DNA from 2 places in the Nissabacter sp. SGAir0207 genome. Region 2 is predicted to be linked to the other one. Evidence: predicted binding sites of a transcription regulator. Region 2 holds the regulator's gene; the other holds the start of a gene.

Region 1 (14,479 bases), 1.6 Mb from region 2:
CGACCTGATTGGCGCGATTTTCCTGATTGCCTTTATTGCTGAACGCCGCACCGCGCGTGCCTGAAATGGAATGTGAATGATGAAAATCCTGAAGAATTGGTCACTGCTGTCATCAGACGCCCACCACGTGGAACTGGCCGTGGAGGGCAGCCACCGCCTCTGCCTCTATGTGCTGGAGAGCGGCATGTTCCGCGTGCTGCTCAAACGCCGCAACCAGCTGGCGCTGGATCGCACCTGGAGTATCGCGCCAGAGGGGGAGACGCCGTGGGAGGGGCGGCCGCGCGAGAGTCTGGCGGGCTTCACCCTGCCCGGCTTTGAACTGGAGGAGATCGACGGCGGCCTGCGCGTCAGCACCGATCGCCTGCGCGTTACCGTGCACCAGCCGCTGTGGCTGGAGTGGCACCACCGCGACGAGGCTGGCGCATGGCAGCCGCTGGCCAGCGACCGCCCCACCAGCGCCTACCAGCTCAATGCCCACGGCGACGGCGTGGCGCACTACCAGCGCCGCTACCCGGAGGAGCGCTACTACGGGCTGGGCGAGAAGGCCGGGCCGTTGCAGCGCACCGGCAAGCGCTATGAGATGCGCAACCTGGACGCGATGGGTTACAACGCCGCCAGCACCGACCCGCTCTACAAGCACATCCCGTTCACCATCACCCAGCGCCCCGGCGTCAGCTTCGGCCTGTTCTATGACAACCTGAGCAGCTGCTGGCTCGATCTGGGGAATGAGCTGGACAACTACCACCTGCCCTACCGCCGCTGGCAGGCGGAGGCGGGCGACATCGACTACTACCTGTTCCTCGGCCCGCGCGTGCTGGATGTCACCAAGGCCTTTGTGCGCCTGACCGGCAAGACGTTGTTCGGCCCGAAATGGAGCCTCGGCTACAGCGGCTCGACCATGCACTACACCGACGCGCCGGACGCCCAGCAGCAGCTGATGCACTTTATCCGCCTCTGCCGCGAGCAGGCGATCCCCTGCGACTCGTTCCAGCTCTCCTCCGGCTACACCTCCATCAACAACAAGCGCTACGTCTTTAATTGGAACTACGACAAGGTGCCGCAGCCGGAGGTGATGAGCCGCGCCTTCCATGACGCAGGCCTGAAGCTGGCGGCGAACATCAAACCCTGCCTGTTGCAGGATCACCCGCGCTACCAGGAGGTGGCGGAGCGCGGGCTGTTTATCCGCGACTCCGAGCAGCCCTGCCCGGAGCGCTCCAGCTTCTGGGATGACGAGGGATCGCACCTCGACTTCACTAACCCGGCGGCCATCGCGTGGTGGCAACAGGGGGTCACCACCCAGTTGCTGGAGAAGGGGATCGACTCCACCTGGAATGACAACAACGAGTATGAGGTGTGGGACGGTGAGGCACGCTGCCACGGCTTTGGCCGCGAGATCGCCATCAAGCACATCCGCCCGGTGATGCCGCTGCTGATGATGCGTGCCTCGATGGAAGCGCAGCAAGCCTTCGCGCCAGAGAAACGCCCCTACCTCATCTCGCGCTCCGGTTGTGCCGGGATGCAGCGCTACGTGCAGACCTGGAGCGGCGACAACCGCACCAATTGGGAGACGCTGCGCTACAACACCCGCATGGGGCTGGGGATGAGCCTGTCCGGGCTGTACAACGTCGGCCACGACGTCGGCGGCTTCTCCGGCGACAAACCGGACGCCGAGCTGTTTGTGCGCTGGGTACAGAATGGCGTGATGCACCCGCGCTTCACCATCCACTCCTGGAACGATGACCAGACGGTCAACGAGCCGTGGATGTACCCGACCGTCACCCCGGCGATCCGCGACGCCATCGCGCTGCGCTACCGGCTGCTGCCCTACCTCTACACGCTGCTGTGGCAGGCGCATGATGAGGATGAGCCGCTGCTGCGCCCCACCTTCCTCGACCATGAGCACGATCCGCAGACCTTCGCCGAGTGCGACGAGTTCCTGCTGGGGCGTGACCTGCTGGTGGCGAGCGTGGTGGAGCCGGGCGAGCGCCAGCGCCGCCTGTGGCTGCCGGACAACCAGAGCGGTTGGTATGACTACTACACCGGCCAGTGGTACGCCGGTGGCCAGTGGGTCACCCTCGACGCGCCGCTGGAGCGCCTGCCGCTGCTGACGCGCGCTGGCAGTGCCCTGCCGCACAGTAGCCGCATCACGCACGTTGACGCGCAGGCCGATGACCAGCGCGAGCTGCGCCTCTACCCGCTGCGCGGCCACGGCGTCAGCCACGGCAGCCTGTTTGAGGATGATGGCGAGTCATGGGGCTACCAGCAGGATGAGGCGCTGTGGCTGACGTGGGAGATGGCCTGCACCGACACCGAGATCCGCCTCAGCTTCCAGCGCCGCGGCCACTACCAGCCAGCCTGGCAGGCGCTGCGCCTCACCCTGCCGGCCGGCGAGACCCGCCGCCTGCTGGTGGAGGGCGTCGAGGGCGACACCTGGCAGCGCTGAGACACAGGCATAAAAAAAGCCGGGGCATCCCCGGCTTTTTTACTTCTGGCTGCTCGGCGTGGCCGATCAGTAGATGCCCTGACTGCGCAGGTAGTCCTCGTAGTTGCCGCTGAAGTCCACCACCTTGTTCGGGGTGATCTCCAGGATGCGGCTGGCGAGGGAGCTGACGAACTCGCGGTCGTGGGAGACGAAGATCAGCGTGCCTTCATACATCTCCAGCGCCATGTTCAGCGACTCGATGGACTCCATGTCGAGGTGGTTGGTCGGCTCGTCCATCACCAGAATGTTGGGCTTCTGCATCATCAGCTTACCGAACAGCATACGGCCCTTCTCGCCACCGGAGAGTACCTTCACCTTCTTCTTGATGTCGTCCTGACCGAACAGCAGACGGCCGAGGATGCTGCGCACCGCCTGCTCATCTTCCTTCTCGGATTTCCACTGGCTCATCCAGTCAAAGACCGTCAGGTCGCAGTCGAACTCTTCGGCATGGTCCTGCGCGTAGTAGCCGATGGAGGCATTCTCAGACCACTTCACGGTGCCGTTGTTTGGCTCAATTTCGCCCACCAGCGTCTTCAGCAGGGTGGTCTTACCGATGCCGTTGGTACCCAGCACCGCAACCTTCTCGCCCACTTCCACCATCAGGTTCAGCTTCTTGAACAGCAGGCCGTCGTCGTAGCCTTTTGACAGCTCCTGCACTTCCAGCGCGTTACGGAACAGCTTCTTCTCTTGGTCGAAGCGGATATACGGGTTCTGGCGGCTGGAGGCTTTCACCTCATCCAGCTGGATCTTGTCGATCTGGCGCGCACGCGAGGTGGCCTGCTTGGATTTGGAGGCGTTGGCGCTGAAGCGGCTGACGAAGGATTGCAGCTCGGCAATCTGCGCCTTCTTCTTGGCGTTGTCGGCCAGCAGGCGCTCACGCGCCTGCGTGGCAGCGGTCATGTATTCGTCGTAGTTGCCCGGATAGACGCGCAGCTCGCCGTAGTCCAGATCGGCCATGTGGGTGCAGACCATGTTCAGGAAGTGACGGTCGTGCGAAATGATGATCATGGTGCTGTTGCGCTCGTTGAGCACCTGCTCCAGCCAACGGATGGTGTCGATGTCCAGGTTGTTGGTCGGTTCGTCCAGCAGCAGGATCTCCGGGTCGGAGAAGAGCGCCTGAGCCAGCAGCACACGCAGCTTGAAGCCCGGCGCGATCTCGCTCATCGGGCCGTAGTGCTGCTCCACCGGGATACCGACGCCCAGCAGCAGTTCGCCAGCGCGCGCCTCGGCGGTGTAGCCATCCATCTCGCCATAGGCCACTTCGAGGTCAGCCACCTTGTAGCCATCCTCTTCGCTCATCTCCGGCAGGGCGTAGATGCGGTCGCGCTCCTCTTTCACCTGCCACAGTTCGACGTGGCCCATGATGACGGTGTCCAGCACGGTGTAGTTTTCATAAGCGAACTGATCCTGGCGCAGCTTGCCCAGACGTTCGTTCGGGTCGAGGAAGACGTTGCCCGCGCTCGGCGTCAGATCCCCGCCGAGGATCTTCATGAAGGTCGATTTGCCGCAGCCATTGGCGCCAATCAGACCGTAACGGTTGCCGCCGCCAAACTTGACGGAGATATTTTCGAACAGCGGCTTGCTGCCGAACTGCATGGTGATGTTGTTAGTACTTAACACAACGCTCGCTCTTGGTTTGGAATGTGATGAGGCGCGCATTATGCCACAACCGGCAGGCGGGATCGCGCAGGATTTTGCGCAAAACTTAGCCAGACGGGCAAAAAGCCAGCCAAAAAAGCAAAAACCCGGCCGGGGCCGGGTTTGCGCGTCTGGGACGGGGATCAGAAGCTGTAGCCGATCACCGCGTAGTAGCCCCAGCCGGTGGACTTGACGTCGAAGTTGCCCTTGCCGAAGTTCAGCTCGGTGCCATCCTGCCATTGGCCGCCGTTGTGGAAGTAACGCGCCACAAAGGAGTAGTGCCAGTGCGCGTAGTTCAGCGCCAGAATGTGGCTGGAGGCGATGGAGTTGCTGGTGCGCGCCTTGTTGCCGTTCTCGTTCAGGTCAGAGCCCCAGTCAAAGTTGGTGAAGCCGATGTAACTAACGTGGCCACCCCAGACATCGCCCAGCGGCAGGAAGTACTTCACCTTGAAGCGGTAGCCATCCCAGCTGTTTTCGTTGGCGGCGCTGTAGTTCTCCCACTGGTACTTGGCGTAGACGTTCAGTGACAGGTTCAGCGGGGTGTGGGTGTCGATGTCGGTGCCCAGACCCATGTACCAGGTGTTCTGGCGGTTGTCGCTGTCCGGCCCCATGTCAAAGATGTAGTTGTTGGCGAAGTACCACTCTTTGAACGGCCCGAAGCTCAGGTCAGTGCCGGTCAGCTTGTCGATGGAGAAGCGCGGCTCGATCTCCATGAACAGCGGGGAGCCGTTTTTGTCCCAGATGCCGACGTCGTTGCCATTGCCGACGCCAAAGGCTTTCGGCACGTCCACATAGCCGTAGAAGTCGAACCAATCCTTGTGGGCAAAGGCTTCATACTCCAGATAGAGATCGTTGTTTAGCTGCGGCCCGAAGCGGGTGTGGTAGCTGCCCACCACGTTGACGCTCTGTTTCCACCAGTCGGAGAGGTACTCACCCTGTGTGTCATCCGCCATTGAGGTGGCGCTGTAAGAGAGGGCAGCCAGAGCGCCCGCGGCGAGAAGAGTTTTATTCATTGTCATTACCAGTGCTTTAAAGGGCGATTCCCTGCCAAACGGGGATGTGGTGAACCACACAACATGCGGCAGCGTTATTGCTCATTCAGGTGTGTCATCAGAAGCCACTCAGCCGGTCGGTGAGCAGCCGTAATGAGGGGCGGCGCTCCAAACCTTGTTACCGGCAATAATCAGGTGTCACTTAATATGCGATTATGTCAATAAATGTCAATTTTAGTTGCATAGTGATACATGTTTTTCGTGAGGACGATCACAATCTGTAACGGGACGTAAAGATACTGTTTTTTTGCGGCTGCGCAATCGTTTACTTAGCCAGACGCAATCGGTGGCGTCCGTTTGCTGGCTTTTTAGGCAGGAAAGGTAAGGAAGTGGGCGGGCATCGCCGCGCCCTATTGCGATCGCCAGGCGGCGCGACGGCTGCGCGCCAGCGGCTCCCACAGCAGCACCGCCAGCAGGATCAGCGTCGCCAGACCATTGGTGGTCAGTAGATCGGCATAGCCGCTTACCGGCAGCAGCAGCGCCAGCGCCAGCAGCCCAATCAGGTGCTGGCGTGGCACCCGCAGGCCGCGCCGGTACTGCCACAGCATCAGTGCCGCCAGCCACGCCAGCGGCGCGCCAACCAGCACACAGGCGGCCGGCAGGTGGGTGGCCTGCATCGGGTAGGCGATGACGCGCGCATTGCCCACCGCCCAGGCGCAGAGGGCGATGATCATCACCACATGGGTCAGGTGGCCGCTGCTGCCCGGCCATGCCGGGCGCACCGGCTGTGCCAGCGCGGCATAGTAGAGGCACCAGATCGCCAGCGCCCCCAGCAGCGCGGAGAGCGCCGCCAGCAGCACCGGCGTGCTGGGTGGCAGGTCACTCAGCGCGGTGATGGTCATCCAGGCGGCCAGCACCAGCAGCGCGGTGACCACCATCAGGTAACGGGAGAGCGTTCTTGGCATCTCGGTTCTCTCCAGCAAGCAGGGGGAAAGCCCACGTTACCCGATTTTTTTGACAAAAGATCGTGCCTGCGTGAAATTCAGACAGTTCGGCGCATGTCGATATGGGGAATCCCATCCTCATCATAGACTTCCGAGCAGGGCGAGAAGCCAAAACCGCGGTAGAACGCCTGCAAGTGGGCCTGCGCCGAGAGCACCACCGCCGCCTGCGGCCAGTGGCGCGCACAGGCCGCCAGCGCCTGCGCCATCAGCGTACGCCCCAGTTGCTGCCCGCGCGCAAAGGGTGCGACCACCACCCGGCCAATCGCCACCTCCTCGCCCGGCAGCAGGCGGGCGTAGGCCGCCAGCCGCCCCTGTTGCCAGCCCAGCAGGTGGCGCGTGCCCTGCGCCAGATCGCGCCCATCCACATCCAGATAGGGGCAGGCCTGCTCCACCACAAACACTTCACAACGCAGCGCCAGCAGCGCGTAGAGCGGCGCAGCGCCCAGTTCACTGTGGTGCAGATCTTGCCAATCAATGTCAGCCATAATAATTCCCAAGTTAATCATTTAGATTATTTATACTAAAAATCCTATTTTCCCGGCACACTTTTCCCACTCACCGACTGAAAATATTATCCCTTCAAAATCAGATGATTATTGTCAACATCATTAATGTAGCAATCGTGAAATCATGATTCATTTGTTCCCGCTCATCAGCTGAGTATATTCCGCCAGATCTTTTTTCCAGGAAAACGTAACCATGAAACCGATTGTGAAATATGGTCTGGCCGCCCTGATGCTGACCAGCCTGACCGCGTGTGATAACGCCGCCGAGAAACCTGCCGCTGACAAAGCCGCCCCGGCTGCCACCGCCGCCCCGGCTGAGAAAGCTGCCGCAGACGCAAAAGCGGCCCCGGCGCAAGCCGCCCCGGCCAGCAACGCCGCGCAGCCAGCCGCAGAAGCCGCCAAGCCGGCTGCCCAGCCGCGCCTCTCCTTCACGCTGCCGAAGGGCTTTGTCGATCGCTCCCCGACGCCAAAAGAGGGCGACCGCGTGCTGACCCGCGTCTTCGCCAACCCCACCACCCACCAGATGGTCACCCTGATCAACTACGGTGGCCTGACGCCGCTGGCTGACCGTGAGGTGCTGAAAAAGACGCTGGAAGAGAATGGCCCGAAACTGCTTGAGACCTTCAAAAAGCAGTACTCCAGCGTAAATGTGCTGAAAAAGGGCATGGTCACCCTCTCCGGCCACCCCTTCTTCCAGTTTGAGTCCAAAATCAAACAGCAGGATCGGGCGGCCATCAGCACCAGCCTGACCACCCAGCAGAACGCACAGATGATCAATATCCAGATCATGACCGTCTCTGATGATCTGGCCGCGCATGAGGCGCTGGTCAAGGCGATCAGCGACAACATCGCCTTCAAGTAAGTTTTTGATGCGATTAAAAAGGCTGCCGATGGGCAGCCTTTTTTATTGGGCGATGCCGCTAGAGCAATTTACCCAATCCATTAGTAAAATTTTTTGAATATACCGGTCAAATATATTAGCTGGCGGCGCGGCGCGCCCTCTTGCAGACTGGTTGGTCTTGTTGACCCTGAATTCACTGCAAAAGGACGTAATAATGTCAGTCATGAAAAAAGTGCTGCTCCCTGCCATGCTGGGCCTCGGCCTCTACTCCCAGGTTTCGCTGGCGGCTACCCAGACCTACGCGATGGATCCTGGCCATACCTCCGTGGTAGTAGCCTGGACGCACTTCGGCTTCTCGCACCCGACCGCTGACCTCTCCAACGTCACCGGCACCATCGTGTTTGACGCCGACGATCTGGCCAAGTCCAAGGTTGACGTCACCCTGCCGATCAGCACCATCGACACCCACGTCGCCGCGCTGACCAGCGAGTTCAAGGGCGCGGAGTACTTCGACGTTGCCAAATACCCGACTGCCACCTTCCACAGCACCAAGGTGACCCACGCTGGCGACAACAAGTATGACGTCGAGGGCAACCTGACCATCAAGGGCATCACCAAGCCGGTGACCCTGCACGCCGTGCTGAACAAGCAGGGTGAGCACCCGATGGTGAAGAAGCAGGCGATTGGCTTTGACGCCGCCGCCACCATCAAGCGTTCCGACTTCAAGCTGGACAAATATGTCCCGGCGGTCAGCGACGACGTGGTGATTGCCATCTCCACCGAAGCCTACGCCAAGTAAGCCCCTCCCCTGCCCGGCACGCCGGGCAGGGGTTCCCTCGCGTTAAATCGACGGGTAACTCCCCAGACCGTCCGGCCACGGCGTCAGCAGATCCACCCCCTCCTCCGTCACCGCCACCGTGTGCTCCCACTGCGCGGAGAGCGAGCGATCGCGCGTCACCACCGTCCAGCCATCGGCCAGCACGCTGGTTGCCGCCTTGCCGGCGTTGATCATCGGCTCAATGGTGAAGATCATCCCCGGTTTCAGCACCAGCCCTTCGCCCGGCCGACCATAGTGCAGCACCTGCGGCTCGGTGTGGTACTCGGTGCCGACACCGTGGCCGCAGTAGTCACGCACCACGGAGAAGCCCTTCTCATGCGCCACGTTCTGGATGGCGTAGCCAATGTCGCCCAGCGTCGCGCCCGGCCTGACCGCGCGGATGCCCGCCACCATCGCGTCGTAGGTGGTCTCCACCAACAGTTTGGCGCGGATGCCCGGCTCGCCGACGAAGTACATGCGGCTGGTGTCGCCGTACCAGCCATCCTTGATCAGCGCCACGTCGATGTTGACGATGTCACCCGCCTTCAGCGTCTTGCTGTCGGTGGGGATGCCGTGGCACACCACATGGTTGACCGAGGTGCAGATGGTTTTCGGGTAGCCGTGGTAGCCGATGTTGGCCGGGGTGCAGCCCAGCGTCTCCACAATGTAGCGGTGGCAGAGGGCGTCCAGCGCCTCGGTGGTGACGCCGGGTTTGACGTGCTCGCCAATCATCGCCAGCACCTCGGCCGCCAGGTGGCCAGCGAGGCGCGCTTTCTCAATGTCAGCGGCGGTGTGCAGGGTAATGTCGTTCATGGTTGCTCCTTGTCGGCGGTCGCAGGCTGGGGGGTAAGCAGCTGCTGGGTAATTTCCGTATAGCTCAGGTGGGGGTTCTGCTCTGCCAGCCGGCCGATACGCAGCCAGTACTCGGCCTGCGCATTGATGGAACGGCAGTAGGCGTCGCTGGCGACCCGCAGTTCGTCATGGATGAAGTCAGAAATTTTGATGATGCCCATTGGTCAGTCACTCTACGCGGTATATATGAAACATATATGAAGCGTATAACAGGAGGGGCATTTCGGTGTGGCAGGACGTGCGCAAAAAAAGGGCGCTGCATCGGCAGCGCCCTTGGGCATGGGGAGAAGTGGCCTCAGGGTATCAGGCGGTTTTCTTCAGCGGCTCAGTGCGCACCGGCGCATCGCCCGCCACATAGTAGTCGGCGGTGCTGCGCGGCAGCGGCTGGCGGCCACGGATGGCGTCGGCCATCTTCTCGGCGATCATGATGGTGGTGGCGTTGAGGTTGCCGGTGATGATCTGCGGCATGATGGAGGCATCCACCACACGCAGGCCATTCATGCCGTGGACGCGCCCCTCGCCATCCACCACTGCCATCTCGTCGGTGCCCATCTTGCAGGAGCCGCACGGGTGGAAGGCGGTTTCGGCGTGCTCACGGACAAAGGCATCCAGCTCCTCGTCGCTCTGCACGTGCGCGCCGGGGCTGATCTCGCGGCCACGGTAGGGGTCGAGCGCCGGTTGCGCCATGATCTCACGGGTGAGGCGGATCGCGTCGCGGAACTCCTGCCAATCCTGCTCGGTCGCCATGTAGTTGAACAGGATGCTCGGGTGCTGGCGCGGATCCTTGGACTTCACCTGCACGCGGCCACGGCTCGGCGAGCGCATGGAGCCGACGTGTGCCTGGAAGCCGTGCTCCTTCACCGCGTTGCTGCCGTTGTAGTTGATGGCCACCGGCAGGAAGTGGTACTGGATGTTCGGCCACTCGAACTCCTCGCGGCTGCGGATAAAGCCACCGGCCTCGAACTGGTTGCTGGCACCCACGCCGGTGCCCTTGAACAGCCACTCCGCGCCAATCTTCGGCTGGTTGTGCATCTGCAACGCCGGGTAGAGCGACACCGGCTGGGTGCAGCTGTATTGCAGGTACATCTCCAGGTGATCCTGAAGGTTCTCGCCGACGCCCGGCAGGTCATGCACCACCGGGATATCCAGGCTGTTGAGCAGCGCGGCCGGGCCGACGCCGGAGCGTTGCAGGATCTGCGGCGAGGCGATGGCACCGCTGCACAGCAGCACTTCGCGGCTGGCGCGCGCGGTCTTGGCGTTGTACTCATCCTTGTGGAAGTAGCTGACGCCCACGGCGCGCTTGCCGTCAAACAGGATGCGGTCGGTGGTGGCGTGGGTCAGGATAGTGAGGTTGCTGCGCGCCTTGGCCTGATCCAGATAGCCGCGCGCGGTGCTGGCACGACGGCCGTTCGGCGTCACGGTGCGATCCATCGGGCCAAAGCCCTCCTGCTGGTAGCCATTCAGGTCGTCGGTGCGCGGATAGCCCGCCTGCACGCCAGCCTGGATCATCGCCTCGAACAGCGGGTTGTTGCCCGCCTTGGGCGTCGCCACGCTCACCGGGCCATCGCCGCCGTGGTAGTCATTCGGGCCGATGTCGCGGGTTTCTGCCTTGCGGAAGTATGGCAGGCAGTCGAGGTAGCTCCAGTGCTCCAGCCCCGGTGCTTTCGCCCAGTTGTCGAAGTCCATCGCGTTGCCGCGGATGTAGCACATGCCGTTGATCAGCGAGGAGCCGCCCAGCCCCTTGCCGCGCCCGCACTCCATGCGGCGGTTGTTCATGTGCGGCTCCGGGTCAGTCTCGTAGGCCCAGTTGTAGCGCTTGCCCTGCAACGGGAAGGCCAGCGCGGCTGGCATCTGGGTACGGAAATCCAGGCGGTGGTCGGGGCCGCCGGCTTCCAGCAGCAGTACGGTGACACCCGGATCTTCGGTCAGGCGGGTCGCCAGCACGTTACCAGCCGAACCGGCGCCAATGATGATGTAATCGTATTCCATTGAATGTCTCCTCAATGTGATTGCTGTGGGTCGGGGCAAGGCGGGCCGCAAAACGGGTGCGGCGTCCGGGGGTGTGGCATGGCACGCCCCGGCGCAAGGAAGCACAGGCCCGGCGGGCGGGCCTGCTGCCCCTGACAAAAGGGTGGTGGGGGTTAGAACACCGAGCTGAAGTCGCCCAGTTCCACCTGCACGGATTTGATCTGCGTGTAGTGCTCGAGCGTGCTGACGCCATTTTCACGGCCAACGCCGGAGTGCTTGTAGCCGCCGACCGGCATCTCCGCCGGGGATTCGCCCCAGGTGTTGATCCAGCAGATGCCCGCTTCCAGCTGGTGGATGACGCGGTGCGCACGCGCCAGATCGCGGGTCACCAGCCCGGCCGCCAGACCGAAGTTGGTGTTGTTGGCGCGGGCGATCACCTCTTCTTCGCTCTCGTAGGTGAGGATGCTCATCACCGGCCCGAAGATCTCCTCCTGCACAATCTCCATCTCGTCGGTGCAGTCGCTGAACACGGTCGGTGCCACCCAGGCACCCTGCGCCAGCACGCCGTCGGTCAGGCGTTCGCCACCGGCCAGCAGCCGCGCGCCAGATTTTTTGCCGCTTTCGATGAAGCGCAGCACGTTCTCCATGTGGGCGAAGCTCACCAGCGGGCCGAAGTTGACGTCCGGCTGGGTCGGCTGGCCGATGCGGATGCGCTGGACGCGCGCCAGAATCTTCTCCTCGAACTCTGCCTGCAACGCCGCTGGCACAAACACGCGGGTGCCGTTGGTGCAGACCTGCCCGGCGCTGTAGAAGTTGGCCATCATCGCGATGTCGGCGGCACGGTCCAGATCGGCGTCATCAAACACGATCAGCGGGGACTTGCCGCCCAGCTCCATCGTCACCTCTTTCAGCGTCGAGCCAGCGGCGTTGGCCATCACTTTCTTGCCGCTCACCACGCCGCCGGTGAAGGAGACCTTGGCAATGCCAGGGTGTTCGGTCAGCGCCTGACCCACCTGGCGGCCGCTGCCCGGCAGCACGTTGAACATGCCATCCGGCAGGCCCGCCTCGGTGTAGATCTCCGCCAGCTTCAGGGCGGTCAGCGAAGTGACCTCGCTCGGCTTGAAGATCATCGCGTTGCCAGCGGCCAGCGCCGGGGCGGATTTCCACAGCGCGATCTGAATTGGGTAGTTCCAGGCACCGATGCCCGCCACCACGCCCAGCGGCTCGCGGCGGGTGTAGACGAAGGCGCTGTCGCGCAGCGGGATCTGCTGCCCCTCGAGCGCCGGGATCAGGCCAGCGTAGTACTCCAGCACGTCCGCGCCGGTGACGATATCCACCGTGGTGGTTTCGGAGAGCGGTTTGCCGGTGTCGGCCGTCTCGATCGCCGCCAGCTCATCATTGCGCTCACGCAGGATGTCCACCGCCCGGCGCAGGATGCGCGAGCGCTGCATGGCGGTCATCGCCGCCCACACCTTCTGCCCTTTCGCCGCGGCGTCTACCGCCCGGTCAACGTCCGCCGCGCCCGCCGCCTGCACTTGGGCGATCACTTCGCCATTGGCCGGGTTGATCGCGTCGAAGGTTTCGCCGCTGGCGGCATCGGTGTACGCGCCATTGATGTAGAGTTTTTGCAAACCGTAGCGGGACATACGTCTCTCCTGTCTGTTCTGTTGGATGCCGAGGCTATCGGGCAGCCAGAAGCTGGTCGATATACTCGTAGGTCAGCGCCAGCGCCTCGCGGCGGTCAAACTCCTCACCGCTGAGGGCGCTGCGCAGCCAGAGGCCGTCAATCATGCCGGCCACCCCTTTGGCGGCGCGGCGCGCCTGCGCTTTTGGCAGGCTGCGGCGGAACTCGGCAGATAAATTGGAAAACAGCCGACGGCTGTTGACCCGTTGTAATCGTTTCAGTTGCGGGCTGTGCATACTGCTGACCCAAAAGGCCAGCCAGGTCTTCATCGCCGCGCTGTTGGTCTGGCTCTCGTCGAAGTTGCCCTCGGCGATGGCCCGCAGCCGTAGCCGGGCGTCGCCCCCCTTCAGCGGTTGCAGCCGCTGGCGCACCGCCTCGCCCAGATGGCTGATGAGGTAACGCATGGTCGCCTCCAGCAGCCCGTTCTTGTCGCGGAAGTAGTGGCTGATGATGCCGTTGGACACCCCGGCGCGGCGCGCAATCTGCGAAATGGAGGCGTCATGCATCCCCACCTCGTTCACCGCCGCCAGCGTCGCCTCAATCAATTGCTGCCGTCTGATCGGCTGCATTCCCACCTTGGGCATGGTCCCTCTCCGGGTAAAAAAAGCCTGGATTCGCGTCAGAACCGGGCAACTCATCTCCGGCTGCGGCGCGTTGTTCGAGCTCTATTAAACTTTTTTTTGATTGAACGTTCAATTAAAAATGAATATATTTTATTACCGTCACGTTATGGAATTGTGTAATTTAAGGATGAATCTCGTTGATTTGCGGCCACTTTTTTGATCTAACGCAAACAACAAACTTTTTATTCTGACCGGCGGTGATGGCCAGTGAGCTCAGCGGATGCCCTGTAACAGGCGTTTTTTTACGCCCTTTGACATGCGCTAAGCGCGCTTCCCTCGCCCGGCAGAGTTTGGCTTGAGACAACAATGGGGAAACCATGAGTACACCCGGAGACGTTAAACCACAGCGCGATCAATTGAACCCCGTCGTGTTCTTTACCTCAGCGGGGCTGATTTTGGCCTTCTCGCTGATGACCATCTTTTTCACTGCCGAGTCGGGTCGCTGGATCACCGCCACCCTGAACTGGGTATCGGCCACCTTTGGCTGGTACTACCTGCTGGCCGCCACCCTCTACATCGTGTTCGTGATCTTCATCGCCTGCTCGCGCTACGGCGACATCAAGCTGGGGCCAGAGCAGTCCAAGCCCGAGTTCAGCATGATGAGCTGGGCGGCGATGCTGTTCGCCGCGGGCATCGGCATCGATTTGATGTTCTTCTCGGTGGCCGAGCCGGTGACGCAGTACATGATGCCACCCGAGGGCCAGGGGCAGACGCTGGAGGCAGCGCGACAGGCGATGGTCTGGACGCTGTTCCACTACGGCCTGACCGGCTGGTCGATGTATGCGCTGATGGGCATCGCCCTCGCCTACTTCAGCTACCGCTATAACCTGCCGCTGACCATCCGCTCGGCGCTCTACCCGATCTTCGGCAAGCGCATCAACGGGCCGATTGGCCACACGGTGGACATCGCGGCGGTGATCGGCACCATCTTCGGCATCGCTACCACGCTGGGGATTGGCGTGGTGCAGCTCAACTACGGGCTGAAGGTGCTGTTCCACATCCCGGAGAACCTGACGGTGCAGGCGGCGCTGATCCTGCTGTCAGTGATCATGGCGACGGTCTCCGTCACCTC
Region 2 (14,479 bases):
CAGAGCCAACAGGAGAAAGTGGCCCACCTGCAAAGCTATATCGATCGCTTCCGTGCCAAGGCCAGCAAGGCCAAGCAGGCGCAGAGCCGCATCAAGATGCTCGAGCGGATGGAGCTGATCGCCCCGGCGCACGTCGATAACCCGTTCCACTTCAGCTTCCGCGCGCCAGAGGCGCTGCCCGATCCGCTGCTGCGCATGGAGAAGGTGAGCGCTGGCTATGGCGATCGCACCATCCTCGACGCCATCAAGCTGAATCTGGTGCCCGGCTCGCGCATTGGCCTGCTGGGGCGCAACGGCGCTGGCAAATCGACGCTGATCAAGCTGCTGGCTGGCACCCTCGCGCCGCAGCAGGGCGAGATTGGTCTGGCGAAGGGCGTCAAGCTGGGGTACTTCGCCCAGCACCAGCTGGAGTTTTTGCGCGCCGACGAGTCGCCGCTCCAGCACCTGAGCCGGCTGGCGCCGCGCGAGCTGGAGCAACAGCTGCGCGACTATCTGGGCGGCTTTGGCTTCCAGGGCGACAAAGTGACCGAGCAGACCGCCCGTTTCTCCGGCGGCGAAAAGGCGCGGCTGGTGCTGGCACTGATTGTCTGGCAGCGCCCCAACCTGCTGCTGCTCGATGAGCCGACCAACCACCTGGATCTCGACATGCGTCAGGCGCTGACCGAAGCGCTGATCGACTTCGAGGGCGCGCTGGTGGTGGTCTCGCACGACCGTCACCTGTTGCGCTCCACCACGGACGATCTCTATCTGGTGCACGACGGCAAGGTCGAGCCTTTCGAGGGCGATCTGGAGGATTACCAGCAGTGGCTGAGCGACCTGCAAAAGCAGGAGAGCCAGCAGGACGCACCTGCCAAAGAGTTGGGCAGCAACAGCGCGCAGGCACGTAAAGACCAGAAGCGGCGCGAGGCGGAACTGCGTAGCCAGACTCAGCCACTGCGCAAGAAGTTGCAGCAACTGGAGAAGCAGATGGAGAGCTACAGCGCGCAGTTGGCGGAAGCGGAAACCACGCTCGGTGACACCGCGCTCTACGATCCGGCCCGCAAGACTGACCTGACCGCCTGCCTGCAAAAACAGGCGCAGGCCAAGGCCGGGCTGGAAGAGGCCGAGATGGCGTGGCTGGAGATCCAGGAGCAGCTTGAGCAGTTCAGCGCCGAGTGATGTGCGGGTGGGCCTCCCCGGCCCGCCCGGTTGCGCATGGCGAGAAATAAATCCGGTTCCTTTGGCCGGGGCACTTCCCGCCCCGGCGTTGTGCGATATGATAATCTTCACCCAGCCGCTGACGGCGTGATAACCCCCACTGTCCATCCTGACCCATGAAGAAAACGATGTCCGCCATGCACGATACTTTTCAGGCCATGCGCGGGGCGCGTAACCCGCACCTGCAAACGCTACTGCCCCGCCTCTACCGGCGGCAGGCGCTCCTCCAGCCGCACTGGCAGCGGCTGGAACTGCCGGACGGCGATTTCGTCGATCTGGCCTGGAGCGAGCCGCCCGAGCAGGCGGTCGGCAAGCCGCGCGTGGTGCTGTTCCACGGGCTGGAGGGGAGTTTCTACAGCCCCTATGCCCACGGCCTGCTCCACGCCTGGCAGCAGCGCGGCTGGCTGGGCGTGGTGATGCACTTCCGGGGCTGCAGCGGCGAGGCCAATCGCCTGCAACGCATCTACCACTCCGGCGAAACCGAGGATGCGCGCTTCTTCCTGCGCTGGCTGGAGGAGCAGCACGGCCCGGCGCCGACGGCGGCGGTGGGCGTCTCGCTCGGCGGCAATATGCTGGCCTGCTATCTGGGCGAGGAGGGCGAGCGCGCACGGCTGGCCGCAGCGGTGGTGGTTTCGGCACCGCTGATGCTGGAGCCTTGCTCACAGCGGCTGGAGCAGGGCTTCTCGCGCGTTTACCAACGCTATTTGCTTGAGCAGCTCAAGCGCAACGCCGCCCGCAAGCTTCAGGCCTACCCGAATACCCTGCCGGTCAACCTCCAGCAGCTAAAGGGCCTGAAGCGGCTACGCGACTTTGATGACGCCATCACCGCGCGCGCCCACGGTTTTGACGACGCGCTCGACTACTATCGCCGTTGCAGCGCGATGCCGCTGCTGCCGCGCATCACCACCCCCTTGCTGATCATCCATGCCAAGGATGATCCCTTTATGACCGACGCGGTGATCCCCGATGCCGGCCAGCTCCCTGCCAACGTCCAGTACCAGTTGACGGAGCATGGCGGCCATGTCGGTTTTGTCAGCGGCACCCTGAAGCGGCCGCAAATGTGGCTGGAGCACCGTATCCCGGCCTGGCTGTCCCCCTATCTGGAGCCTGAAGCATGATTATTCCCTGGAAAGAACTCGACAGCGACACCCTGAGCAACCTGATTGAGGCGTTTGTCCTGCGCGAGGGCACTGATTACGGCGAACATGAACGGACGCTGGAGCAGAAGGTCGAAGATGTACGCCGCCAGTTAAAAAGTGGTGAAGTGGTGCTGGTATGGTCGGAGCTGCATGAGTCGGTCAATATCATGCCGCGCAACCAGTTCCGTGGCGATCGGGGCGAGCAGGCCGAGTGACCAAGGCTGAGTGACCGAGGGCCTGCCCCCTAGGCGCATTCGCATAATTATGGTAACTCTATAATTAATTATGCTGATTGCACGGTATGCAGGCATCACCTCTCACGGAGTCTTGAAACTATGTCAGCCCAACACCCGGTCATCGCCGTCACTGGCTCCAGCGGAGCCGGCACCACCACCACCAGCCTGGCGTTCCGCAAAATCTTCCAGCAACTGAACATCCGCGCCGCCGAGGTGGAGGGCGACAGCTTCCACCGCTACACCCGGCCAGAGATGGACATGGCGATCCGCAAGGCGCGCGACCTGGGCCGGCACGTCAGCTACTTTGGCCCGGAGGCCAATGACTTCGGCCTGCTGGAGCAGACCTTCATCCAGTATGGGCGTGAGGGCAACGGGCAGGCGCGCAAGTACCTGCACACCTATGACGAGGCGGTGCCCTACAATCAGGTGCCGGGCACCTTCACCCCCTGGCACCCGCTGCCGGAGGAGACCGACGTGCTGTTCTACGAGGGGCTGCATGGCGGGGTAGTGACTGAGCACCACGACGTGGCGCGGCATGTGGATCTGCTGGTCGGCGTGGTGCCGATCGTCAATCTGGAGTGGATCCAGAAGCTGATCCGCGACACCAATGAGCGCGGCCACTCGCGCGAGGCGGTGATGGACTCGGTGGTACGGTCGATGGAGGATTACATCAACTACATCACGCCGCAGTTCTCCCGCACCCATATCAACTTCCAGCGCGTGCCGACGGTGGACACCTCCAACCCGTTTGCCGCCAAGGCGATCCCCTCGCTGGATGAGAGTCTGGTGGTGATCCATTTCCGCGGGCTGGGGGCGATCGATTTCCCCTATCTGCTAGCTATGCTGCAAGGCTCATTTATTTCCCATATCAATACATTAGTGGTGCCGGGCGGCAAAATGGGGCTGGCGATGGAGTTGATCATGGCACCGCTGGTGCAGCGGCTGCTGGAGGGGAAAATCATCAAGTAAACGGGGGCGGCGGGCCGCCCCCCTGGGCGTCACTCGACGCTGACAATCTCAAAGCTATGGGTCACTGACGCGGCCTTGCCCAGCATCAGCGACACCGAGCAGTACTTCTCTGCCGAGAGGTTGACGGCGCGCTCCACGCTCTTCTCCGTCAGCCCCTTGCCGCTCACCACAAAGTGCAGGTTGATGTGCGTAAAGGTGCGCGGCACCTCGTCGCGGCGCTCTGAGGTCAGGCGCACCTCACAGTCGCGCACATCCTGCCGCGCCTTCTGTAGGATGGAGACCACATCAATCGCGCTACAGCCGCCCACGGACATCAGCACCATCTCCATCGGGCTGGGTGCCTTGTCACCGGCATTGCCATCCATCAAGATCTGGTGACCCGACGCGGACTCCCCCAGAAACGTCAGCCCTTCCACCCACTTTACCCGTGCCTGCATAGCCTCACCCTCCGATTATTTTCTGAAAATAGCCTAACCCCTCGCAGCCAAACAGGCAATCGGGCCGATCTTCATCATGCTGAAGCGAGACAACAGAAGACACTCGGTTCAGGCTGTGATAAAACAAACCCGAAACAAAATGTTCTGTATGGAGCAAGGTCAGGTTTTCAATGGAACGACGAGGCCGCCGTTTGGCGACTTTTCAGCCTCCGCCTTGCAGCATTATCAGACAGTTAATACTCTTGAAAGAGGCGTATTTTCAAAACGCCGTACAGGGAACTCTGAGCCCTGTGATTTTGGGCAGCGATTACAACAGAGGATAAAAGCAAATGGTTCTCGGCAAACCGCAAACAGACCCTACTCTCGAATGGTTCCTGTCTCACTGCCATATTCATAAATACCCTTCCAAAAGTACGCTGATTCACCAGGGTGAAAAGGCTGAAACGCTCTACTACATCGTGAAAGGTTCGGTCGCCGTGCTGATCAAGGATGAAGAGGGCAAAGAGATGATCCTCTCCTACCTCAACCAAGGGGATTTCATCGGCGAGCTTGGCCTGTTCGAAGAGGGCCAGGAGCGCAGCGCGTGGGTACGCGCCAAAACGGCTTGTGAAGTGGCGGAGATCTCCTACAAGAAATTCCGTCAGCTGATCCAGGTCAACCCGGACATCCTGATGCGCCTCTCCTCCCAGATGGCGCGCCGCCTGCAAGTTACCTCCGAAAAGGTGGGCAACCTCGCCTTCCTGGATGTGACTGGCCGTATCGCCCAGACCCTGCTCAATCTGGCGAAACAGCCTGATGCCATGACCCACCCCGATGGTATGCAGATCAAGATTACCCGCCAGGAGATTGGCCAAATCGTGGGTTGCTCCCGCGAAACCGTCGGCCGCATCCTGAAAATGCTGGAAGATCAGAACCTGATCTCCGCCCACGGCAAAACGATTGTCGTCTACGGCACCCGTTAATCCCGGATCAACACGGCGCAGCTGCGGCCCCCCGCACTGCGCCGTTCTTCCCTGATTGAACATGTGGCGCCGCCTTATTTACCATCCTGAAGTCAACTACGCCCTGCGGCAAACGCTGGTGCTCTGCCTGCCTGCGGCCATCGCGCTGCTGTTCGGCCAGCTCCAGGTCGGCTTGCTCTTCTCACTGGTGCCCGCCTGCTGCAACATCGCCGGTCTCGACACGCCCCATCGGCGCTATGTAAAACGTCTGGCCATTGGCGGCACGCTGTTCGCCGGATGCAGCCTGATACTGCAACTGCTCTTGCTCTACGCCCACTGGCCGCTGCCGCTGATTTTGCTGGCGCTGGCGCTGCTGCTCGGCGTGACAGGCGAGCTCAGCCCGCTGCATGGCCGGCTGCTCAACGGCACGCTGGTGGCGGCCATCTTTACCCTCAGCATGGCTGGCACCACGCCGCTCTGGCAGGCGCCGGGGCTATTCCTGCTCGGCACGCTCTGGTATGGGCTGTTTACCTGGGGCTGGTTCCGGCTGTGGAAAGAGCAGCCGATGCGTGAATCGCTCAGCCTGCTCTACCGCGAACTGGGTGACTACGTTGAGGCCAAGTACAGCCTGCTGACCCAGCATCTGGATCCAGACACTGCCCTCCCCCCGCTGCTCAAACGCCAGCAGAAGGTGATGGACTTGATTGTGCAGGTCTACCAGCAACTGCATATGCTCTCCGGCGAACGCCACCCGCACTATCGGCGGCTGTTCCGCGCCTTTCAGGTAGCGCTCGATCTCCAGGAGCACATTACCGTCAGCCTGCACCAGCCAGAGGAGGTGCAGAAACTGGTGGCGCAGAGCCAGGCAGAGGCAATTATCCGCCGCAATGCGGAGGTGATCGCCAAGCGGCTGCGGATGATTGCCGATGACCTGCTCTACCACCGCCGCTCCGCCCGCTTTGAGATGGGCGGCGAACTGGCGGCGCTGGAGAAGATTGCCAACCGCTACCCTGATAATCCGGTCGGCCAGTTCTGCTACTACCACTTCAGCCGCATCGCGCGCCTGCTGCACACCCAGCGGCCGCTCTATCGCCGCAACCTGATGGAGAGCCGCAACCGCCTGCCCTTCTGGCCAGCGCTGAAGCGCTACCTCTCCTGGCGCTCGATGTCACTGCGCAACGCCGCACGTGTCGGCGTGATGCTGGCGCTCGGCAGCTCGATTGGCCTGTTCTTTGACCTGCCGAAACCCTATTGGGTGCTGCTCACCGCGCTGCTGGTGATCCAGAACGGCTACAACGCCACCCGCGTGCGCATCCAGCACCGGGCCATCGGCACGTTAGCCGGGCTGGTGCTGGCCGCCGGTGTACTGCACCTGCAACTGCCGCAGGCCGCAATGCTGGGCCTGATGGTGTTAATCATGCTGGCCGCCTATCTGGTGCTGCGCAATAACTACGGGCTGGGCATGGTGGGGCTGACCATCACGGCGGTCTATACGCTGCAACTGGTGACGCAAAATGGCGCCAACTTCCTGATCCCACGGCTGGTAGACACGCTGATTGGCTGCGCGCTGGCCTTCGGCAGCACCATCTGGCTCTGGCCGCAGTGGCAGAGTGGCAAGCTGCGCGACAATGCCTGGCAGGCGCTGGAAGCCTATCAGGAGGCGATCCGCCTGCTGCTCAGCGCCGATCCAGACCCGGCAAAGCTGGCCTATACCCGCATCATGGCCAATCAGGCGCACAACACCCTCTACACCGCCCTCAATCAGGCGATGCAGGAGCCGGGCTTCAACTCCCACTACCTGACTGACATGCGGCTCTGGGTGATGCACAGCCAGTCGATTGTTGAGCACCTGAACGCGATGACCATTCTGGCGCGCGATCACTACATGCTGACCCCGGCGCTGGCGCAGGAGTATTTGGAAACCTGTGAGATTGCGCTCCAGAGCTGCCAGCAGCGGCTGATGTATGACGGCCCGGCCGACGGCAGCCCCTCGTCAGGGCCGATGTTCCGTGCGCCGGACAGCGCGCCGGAGATGCCAGTGACCGAGATGGAGCGCCCGTTGCGCCGCATCCTCTCCCATCTCAGCGCGATGAACACCATCTCCAGCCTGGCCTGGCGACAGCGCCCGCACCACGGCATCTGGCTGGCGCGCCGCGTGAGGCGCGATCAAAAAAGCCGCCCGGAGGCGGCTTCAGAGTAGAGGGGAATTTAACCCGCCAGCGTGGCGATGGCCTTCTCCAGCCGCGCCATGCCCTCATGGATGTCATCAAACTCGATCACCAGCGACGGCGCAAAACGCAGCACATTCGGCCCGGCGTTGAGCATCATCAGCCCCTGCTCCGCCGCGGCCGTCAGTATATCGCGGGCCTTGTTCTGGTACGGCTCGCTTAGCTCTGCGCCCAGCAACAGCCCCATGCCGCGCACCTCTTTGAAGATCGCATACTTCTGGTTGATCGCCTCCAGCGCCTTCAGGAAGTGCTGGCGACGCTCCTCAATGCCCGCCAACACCTGCGGGGTGTTGATGGTATCCAATGCCGCCTCAGCCACCGCGCAGGCCAGCGGGTTGCCGCCGTAGGTGGTGCCGTGGGTGCCGACCGTCATTGCCGAGGCGATCTCCTCGGTGGTCAGCATCGCGCTGACCGGGAAACCGCCCCCCAGCGCCTTGGCGGTGGTCAGGATGTCCGGCGTCACGCCGTAGTGCATGTAGCTGAAGAGCTGGCCGCTCCGGCCCATGCCACTCTGCACCTCATCAAACACCAGCAGTGCCTGATGCTGGTCACAGAGCGCGCGCAACCCTTGCAGGAACGCAGCGTCTGCGGGTGTCACGCCGCCCTCGCCCTGAATCGGCTCCACCACGATGGCGCAAGTGTGGTCGTCAATGACCGCTTTCACCGCATCAAGATCGTTGTAAGGCACATGGACGATGTCCGCCGGTTTCGGGCCGAAGCCGTCGGAGTACTTGGGCTGGCCGCCCACCGACACGGTAAACAGCGTGCGGCCGTGGAAGGCATTGTGGAACGCGATGATTTTGCTCTTGTAAGGGCTATGGCGGTGGGAGGCGTAGTAGCGCGCCAGCTTGAAGGCGGCCTCGTTAGCCTCTGCCCCGGAGTTGGCGAAAAAGACACGCTCGGCGAAGGTGGCGTCAATCAGCTTCTGCGCCAGACGCAGCGCCGGCTCATTGGTGAAGACGTTGCTGACGTGCCAGAGCGTTTCGCCCTGCTGGTGCAGCGCCGCCACCAGCGCCGGGTGGCAGTGGCCAAGCGCGGTCACCGCGATGCCGCCAGCGAAGTCCACATACTCCTTGCCCTGCTGATCCCAGACCCGGCTGCCCTTGCCCTTCACCGGAATGAACTGTGCCGGTGCATAAACAGGCAAAATCACCTGATCAAACGTGTCACGACCCACTGCTGATTTATCTGTCATACCGCTCTCCCTCTGCCATCAGACCAGCCGCCACGACCCGATGCCGCCACAGCCCATGAAATTATAATCAGGAAATATGCATAATAAATCACTTACAGGCAACCGGAAATCGCCTGCGGCGGCAAATTGTTGCCGTCAGCGGGCGAGGAAGTTGCCCAGCAGCTGCAAACCCTGTTCGCTCAGGATGCTCTCTGGGTGGAACTGCACCCCCTCCAGCGGCAGCGTGCGGTGGCGGATGCCCATGATCTCATCCTGCGCGCCGTCGCGCTCCGTCCAGGCGGTGACGCGGAAGCAGTCGGGCAGGCTCGGTGGATCAATCACCAGCGAGTGGTAGCGGGTAACGGTCAACGGCTGGTTGAGCGACTGGAACACCCCTTCGCCATCATGGCGGATGGGCGAGGTCTTGCCATGCATCACCTGCCGGGCGCGGACAATGCGCGCGCCGAAGCTCTGGGCCATCGCCTGATGCCCAAGGCAGACGCCCAGAATCGGCAGCTTACCGGCAAAGTGGCGGATGGCGGCCAGCGAAATGCCCGCCTCATCCGGCGTGCAGGGGCCGGGCGAGATCACCAACTGCGCCGGTGCCAGCCGGGCGATGCCATCCAGGTCAATGTGGTCGTTGCGGATAACCTGTACCTCAGCGCCGAGCTGGCAGAAATATTGGTACAGGTTATAGGTGAAGGAGTCGTAGTTATCGATCAACAGCAGCATGGGCAGATCCGGCAGAACATCACCGGGCAATTCTACTCATTTTCGCCGGGTTCGCTCACGACTTTATTGAAAATGGCGGTCAAATCGCTGAGATCGCCAAACGCCGCCTTCTCATTGGCCGCTACCCAGCCCTCATGATCCGCGCGCGACCAGTCAATGACATAGCCGGCGTGAATCACTAATTGTTCAAAGAAGATGCGTTGCGCCCGGCCATTGCCCTCGCGGAACGGGTGCAGCACGTTCAACTCGCAGTAGTAGTACGCCAGCCGCTCCACCAGTTTGTCACGTGGCAGGTCAGCCAGGTACTCCTCATCCTCCAGCGCCTGCATCAGCGCGTTGCCCTCTTTCTCAATGTAGGCGAAGTGACAGAAGCGGGTATCCTGCTTATAGATATCCATTTCGCGCAACTCGCCAGCCCACTCATAGAGATCCTGGAACAGCGTCTGGTGGATGGCGCAGAGGTGCGGTAGCCCGCACTCGCGCGGCCCGAGCGGGATGGTCGCGGCGCGCAGTGGCGTCAGCGCCAGTTCCGCCTCCAGCAGGGTGGCGGCCTTGCGGATGCCCAGCTTGTTTTTCAGTACCTGGGAGTTGGCATAGAGATAGGGATCGGCGCCATCGCCAAATTTATCGTTCATAGTTGGCCCTCACTTCCTCCAGACGCGCCAGTGCCTCGTCGGCGGGCAGCGTGACCGCCTTAATCTGGTGGCCATCAAGGGCCGTGCTTGCCTGAAAATTGGCATTTTTCCGCTGATCAAACAGCTTCTCTTTTTGCCTGAGCGTCATCTTTTTCGCCACGGTAGACCTCCTTTTGGCCGGTTAATGCGTCCGGTAAGGGCAGGCACTGTTTCGCCTGCCTGCGGCTAAGTATAGACATTGGCATTCGGGACGCAGGGCGACGGATAAAAGGTCGGGGCGAAACGGGGCCAGCCACGGCTGGCCCCGCTGCGGGTTAAGGCAGGATTTTGGCGGAAAGCAGGGTGATTGGTTTGGAAGGCACATTCTGGTAAGGGCCGACGTTTTCGGTCTTCACCTGGGAGATCTTGTCTACCACGTCCATCCCCTTGACCACCTTGCCAAATACGGCGTAGCCAAAATCGCGCTGGCCATGATCCAGGAAGGCGTTGTCCGCCACGTTGATAAAGAATTGGCTGGTGGCGCTGTCTTTATCGGCGGTACGCGCCATGGCGATGGTGCCGCGCAGGTTGCGCAGGCCGTTGTCCGCCTCATTCTTGATCGGGGCGTTGGTGATCTTCTGCTGCATGTCAGCGGTGAAGCCGCCGCCCTGAACCATAAAACCTGGGATCACGCGATGAAAAAGGGTGTTGTTATAGTAACCACTCTGGACGTAATCGACGAAATTCTTCACGGAAACCGGGGCTTTCTGGCTGTCCAGCTCCAGCTCAATATTTCCCGCTGACGTGGTAAGCATGACGTGTGTCTCGCCTGCGGCCTGCGCCAATGGGGCAAGCGCCGTCAGGGAAAACAGCGTGGCAAAAGCCACTAAAGTACGTTTGAACATGAACGGGTTCCTTTTTCCGGGTACAAACAACACAAACGCGTTGATTCTAAAGAGGCCCCCAAAGGGGCGCCAGCGCTTTACCTTTATTTACTTTAACAAAAGGTGACGGCCAGCGTGTCGCCGCCTGACACGACCGGCTGGGAACCGATGCAGGGTTATCGTTTGCCTGCACAAAATTGGCGACATTTGGCAAAGCTTTGCCATTTATTGCAGCTATTACACAAGAAGTAAGATATGCATCACAAATAATTCGCTGCCCTGTGTTACGATTCTGCGCTTCACGCCTGATCTCTCAGGCGGATTGCCAGTTCCCCCCACATTTTTACGTTTAACTGACAACCAGGCACGTCTATGACTAACAGCAATCGAATCAGGCTCACATGGATTAGTTTCTTCTCCTACGCGCTTACCGGCGCATTGGTAATTGTCACCGGGATGGTGATGGGAAATATCGCGCAGTACTTCAACCTGCCGGTTTCCAGCATGAGTAACACCTTCACCTTCTTAAACGCCGGTATCCTGGTGTCCATTTTCCTCAACGCCTGGCTGATGGAGATCATCGCCCTGAAGCGCCAGCTGATCTTCGGCTTTGTGCTGATGCTGGTGGCGATTGTCGGCCTGATGAACAGCCATAGCCTGGCGGTCTTCTCTGGCTGCATGTTTATCCTTGGCGTGGTCAGCGGCATCACCATGTCGATCGGTACCTTCCTGATCACCCACCTGTATGAGGGTCGCCAGCGCGGTTCGCGCCTGCTGTTCACCGACTCCTTCTTCAGTATGGCTGGCACCCTGTTCCCGATCATCGCCGCCGCCCTGCTGGCACGCAGCATTGCTTGGTACTGGGTCTACGCCTGCATCGGTGTGCTCTATATCGCCATCTTCATCCTGACGCTGGTGTCGGAGTTCCCGAAACTGGGCAACGACGCGCCGAAGTCCGTGCAATCCGTGAAGAAAGAGAAGTGGGGCATTGGCGTGCTGTTCCTCTCCATCGCCGCCCTGTGCTACATCCTTGGCCAGCTTGGCTTTATCCAGTGGGTACCGACCTACGCCGCCAAGCAGTTCAACATGGACATCACCCAAGCCGGTAGTCTGGTGAGCAACTTCTGGACGGCGTACATGGTGGGCATGTGGGTCTTCAGCGTGGTGCTGCGCTTCTTTGATCTGCAACGCATCGTCACCGTGCTGGCGGGTGCCTCGACCCTGCTGATGTACCTGTTCATCAGCACCTCTGACGCCTCGATGCTGCACTACACCATTCTGGGTCTGGGCTTTGTCTCCAGTGCCATCTACACCACGCTGATCACCCTCGGCTCCCAACAGACCAAGGTGTCGTCGCCGAAACTGGTGAACTTCATCCTGACCTGCGGCACCGTCGGCACCATGCTGACCTTCGTGGTGACCGGCCCGATCGTTGCCAAAAGCGGCGAGCACGCGGCACTGGCGACCGCCAACAGCCTCTATCTGGTGGTCTTCGTGATGTGCCTGCTGCTTGGTTTCGTGACCAAGCACCGCCAGCACGGCCACACGGCGGAAGCCAGCCACTAAGGCCATCGCTTCCCCAGCAAGGGCGCCTCAGGGCGCCCTTTTCTATTTTGCGGGCATAAAAAAACCGCCGGAAGCGGCGGTTTTTAGCAGATGGTCCAGTTACGGCTGGGCGACAAAGCCGATGGCGTCATAGACGCGCGTCAGCGTCTCCTGCGCACGGGCACGCGCCTTGGCTGCGCCATCACGCATGATCTGTTGCAGCAGCGCCTCGTTATCGCGGAAGTGGTGGTAGCGCGCCTGCAGGTCGGTCAGCATCCCGGAGACGGCATCCGCCACCGCGCCCTTCAGGTGGCCATACATCAGCCCCTCGAACTCCTTCTCCAGCTCAGCCACCGGCTTGCCGGTCACGCCAGAGAGAATGTCCAGCAGGTTGGAGACGCCCGCCTTGTTGGCGACGTCATAACGCACCACTGGCGGCTCATCGGAGTCGGTCATCGCACGCTTGATCTTCTTCGCCACGGCTTTCGGGTCTTCCAGCAGGCCGATGACGTTGTTGCGGTTGTCATCGGACTTGGACATCTTCTTGGTCGGCTCCTGCAACGACATCACGCGCGCGCCAGATTTCGGAATGAACGGCTCCGGCACCTTGAAGATATCGCCATACAGCGCGTTGAAGCGCGCCGCCACGTCACGGCTCAGCTCCAGATGCTGCTTTTGGTCTTCCCCCACCGGCACCTGATTGGTCTGGTAGAGCAGGATATCCGCCGCCATCAGCACCGGGTAGTCAAACAGGCCAGCGTTGATGTTCTCGGCATAGCGCGTTGACTTGTCCTTGAACTGGGTCATGCGGCTCAGCTCGCCAAAGTAGCTGTAGCAGTTCAGTACCCAGCTCAGCTGCGTGTGCTCCGGCACATGGGACTGGACAAAGATGGTGCTCTTTTCCGGGTCGATGCCGCAGGCCAGGTAGAGCGCCAGCGTATCCAGCGTGGCCTTGCGCAGCGCGTTGGCGTCCTGGCGCACCGTGATGGCGTGCAGGTCAACGATGCAGTAGATGCACTCATACTCATCCTGCATGGTTACCCACTGACGCAGCGCACCCATGTAGTTACCAATGGTCAGTTCACCGGACGGCTGCGCGCCGCTGAATACGATGGGCTTACTCATGTTATGCTTCCTGATTCTTGAATGATGACAGCCCAAGAGTGGGCAACAAATCGGCAAAATGGTCGATGACGCAGTCAGGCTGGCTCAGCGCAATCGGCTCACCGTAGTTATAGCCATAGCTCAGCGCAATCGCCGGGCAGCCGGCCGCCTTGGCCGCCTGAATATCATTGCGCGAGTCGCCAACAAACGCCATCTCCGACGCCCGTACCCCCAGCTTGCCCAGCATCAGATAGAGCGGGGCCGGGTGCGGCTTCTTCGCCACTACGTCATCGCCACCGATAACCAGCGAGAAGTACTCCGCGATGCCCAGTGCCTGCAACAGCGGCGCGACAAAGGGCGTGGGCTTGTTGGTGATGATGCCAAGCGGCAGGCCGCTACGCGCCAGCTGCGCCAGGGTGTCACGCACGCCCGGAAAGAGCTGGCTGCCCGACTCGGCAGTCTGGGCGTAAAAGTGGTCAAAACGGGCGCGCAGCGCGGCCAGCTCGTGGCCGCCCTCACCCTGCGTCGCCCAGTGGAGCGCGCGCTCCACCAGCACATCCGCGCCATTGCCGATCCAGGTGCTGACGCGAGCCTCGCCGGCGGCCGGCAGCCCGGCCTCCGCCAGCGCATGGTCAATCGCCTGCGCCAGCCCCGGCGCGCTGTGGATCAGCGTGCCATCCAGATCGAACGCCAGCGCGCGCAAGCCGCTGAAATCAGCCATGGGCCACCTTCGCCAGTTCACCACGCATCTGCTCAATCACTTCACGGTAATCCGGCGCGTTGAAGATGGCGGAGCCAGCGACAAACATGTCCGCGCCCGCGGCGGCGATCTCGCCGATGTTCTCCACCTTCACGCCGCCGTCCACTTCCAGCCGGATGTCAAAACCGCTCTCATCAATGCGGCGGCGCACTTGGCGCAGCTTGTCCAGCGTATGGTGGATGAAGGACTGGCCGCCGAAACCGGGGTTAACAGACATCAGCAGGATCACGTCCAGCTTGTCCATCACATAATCCAGGTAGCTCAGCGGGGTGGCCGGGTTGAACACCAGACCAGCCTTGCAACCATGATCCTTGATCAGTTGCAGGGTGCGGTCGATATGCTCGGAGGCTTCTGGGTGGAAGGAGATGTAGCTGGCACCAGCGGCAGCGAAATCCGGCACCAGACGGTCTACCGGCTTCACCATCAGGTGAACGTCAATCGGGGCGGTAATGCCATAGTTGCGCAGTGCCTGGCAGACTGCCGGGCCGATGGTCAGGTTAGGGACGTAGTGGTTGTCCA

The links. The regulator CRP, encoded in region 2, controls carbon source genes, mostly activating them, when cyclic AMP is high. The targets are predictions, from matches to a motif close to ATGTGANNNNNNTCACAT.
Region 1: C1N62_RS11260 (ABC-F family ATPase) is a predicted target of CRP. The motif match lies at 4,124-4,141, and genes of this name have one in related genera.

What each region holds. Positions count from the first base shown of each region.
Region 1 covers NZ_CP028035.1:2,556,346-2,570,824, forward strand. The annotation lists gene C1N62_RS11250 (MFS transporter) at 1-64, shown strand, start outside; gene C1N62_RS11255 (TIM-barrel domain-containing protein) at 80-2,443, shown strand; gene C1N62_RS11260 (ABC-F family ATPase) at 2,510-4,102, opposite strand; gene C1N62_RS11265 (nucleoside-specific channel-forming protein Tsx) at 4,264-5,133, opposite strand; gene C1N62_RS11270 (low temperature requirement protein A) at 5,523-6,077, opposite strand; gene C1N62_RS11275 (GNAT family N-acetyltransferase) at 6,155-6,601, opposite strand; gene C1N62_RS11280 (DcrB-related protein) at 6,816-7,484, shown strand; gene C1N62_RS11285 (YceI family protein) at 7,678-8,262, shown strand; gene map (type I methionyl aminopeptidase) at 8,305-9,093, opposite strand; gene C1N62_RS11295 (ParD-like family protein) at 9,090-9,293, opposite strand; gene betA (choline dehydrogenase) at 9,436-11,121, opposite strand; gene betB (betaine-aldehyde dehydrogenase) at 11,274-12,746, opposite strand; gene betI (transcriptional regulator BetI) at 12,781-13,368, opposite strand; gene C1N62_RS11315 (choline transporter) at 13,725-14,479, shown strand, end outside.
Region 2 covers NZ_CP028035.1:268,730-283,208, reverse strand. The annotation lists gene C1N62_RS01210 (ABC transporter ATP-binding protein) at 1-1,158, shown strand, start outside; gene C1N62_RS01205 (hydrolase) at 1,335-2,315, shown strand; gene C1N62_RS01200 (YheU family protein) at 2,312-2,551, shown strand; gene C1N62_RS01195 (phosphoribulokinase) at 2,672-3,541, shown strand; gene C1N62_RS01190 (OsmC family protein) at 3,571-3,978, opposite strand; gene crp (cAMP-activated global transcriptional regulator CRP) at 4,308-4,940, shown strand; gene C1N62_RS01180 (YccS/YhfK family putative transporter) at 5,002-7,119, shown strand; gene C1N62_RS01175 (aspartate aminotransferase family protein) at 7,128-8,342, opposite strand; gene C1N62_RS01170 (aminodeoxychorismate synthase component II) at 8,478-9,053, opposite strand; gene C1N62_RS01165 (putative adenosine monophosphate-protein transferase Fic) at 9,086-9,688, opposite strand; gene C1N62_RS01160 (YhfG family protein) at 9,678-9,848, opposite strand; gene ppiA (peptidylprolyl isomerase A) at 10,003-10,572, opposite strand; gene tsgA (MFS transporter TsgA) at 10,924-12,117, shown strand; gene trpS (tryptophan--tRNA ligase) at 12,217-13,221, opposite strand; gene C1N62_RS01140 (phosphoglycolate phosphatase) at 13,223-13,921, opposite strand; gene rpe (ribulose-phosphate 3-epimerase) at 13,914-14,479, opposite strand, start outside.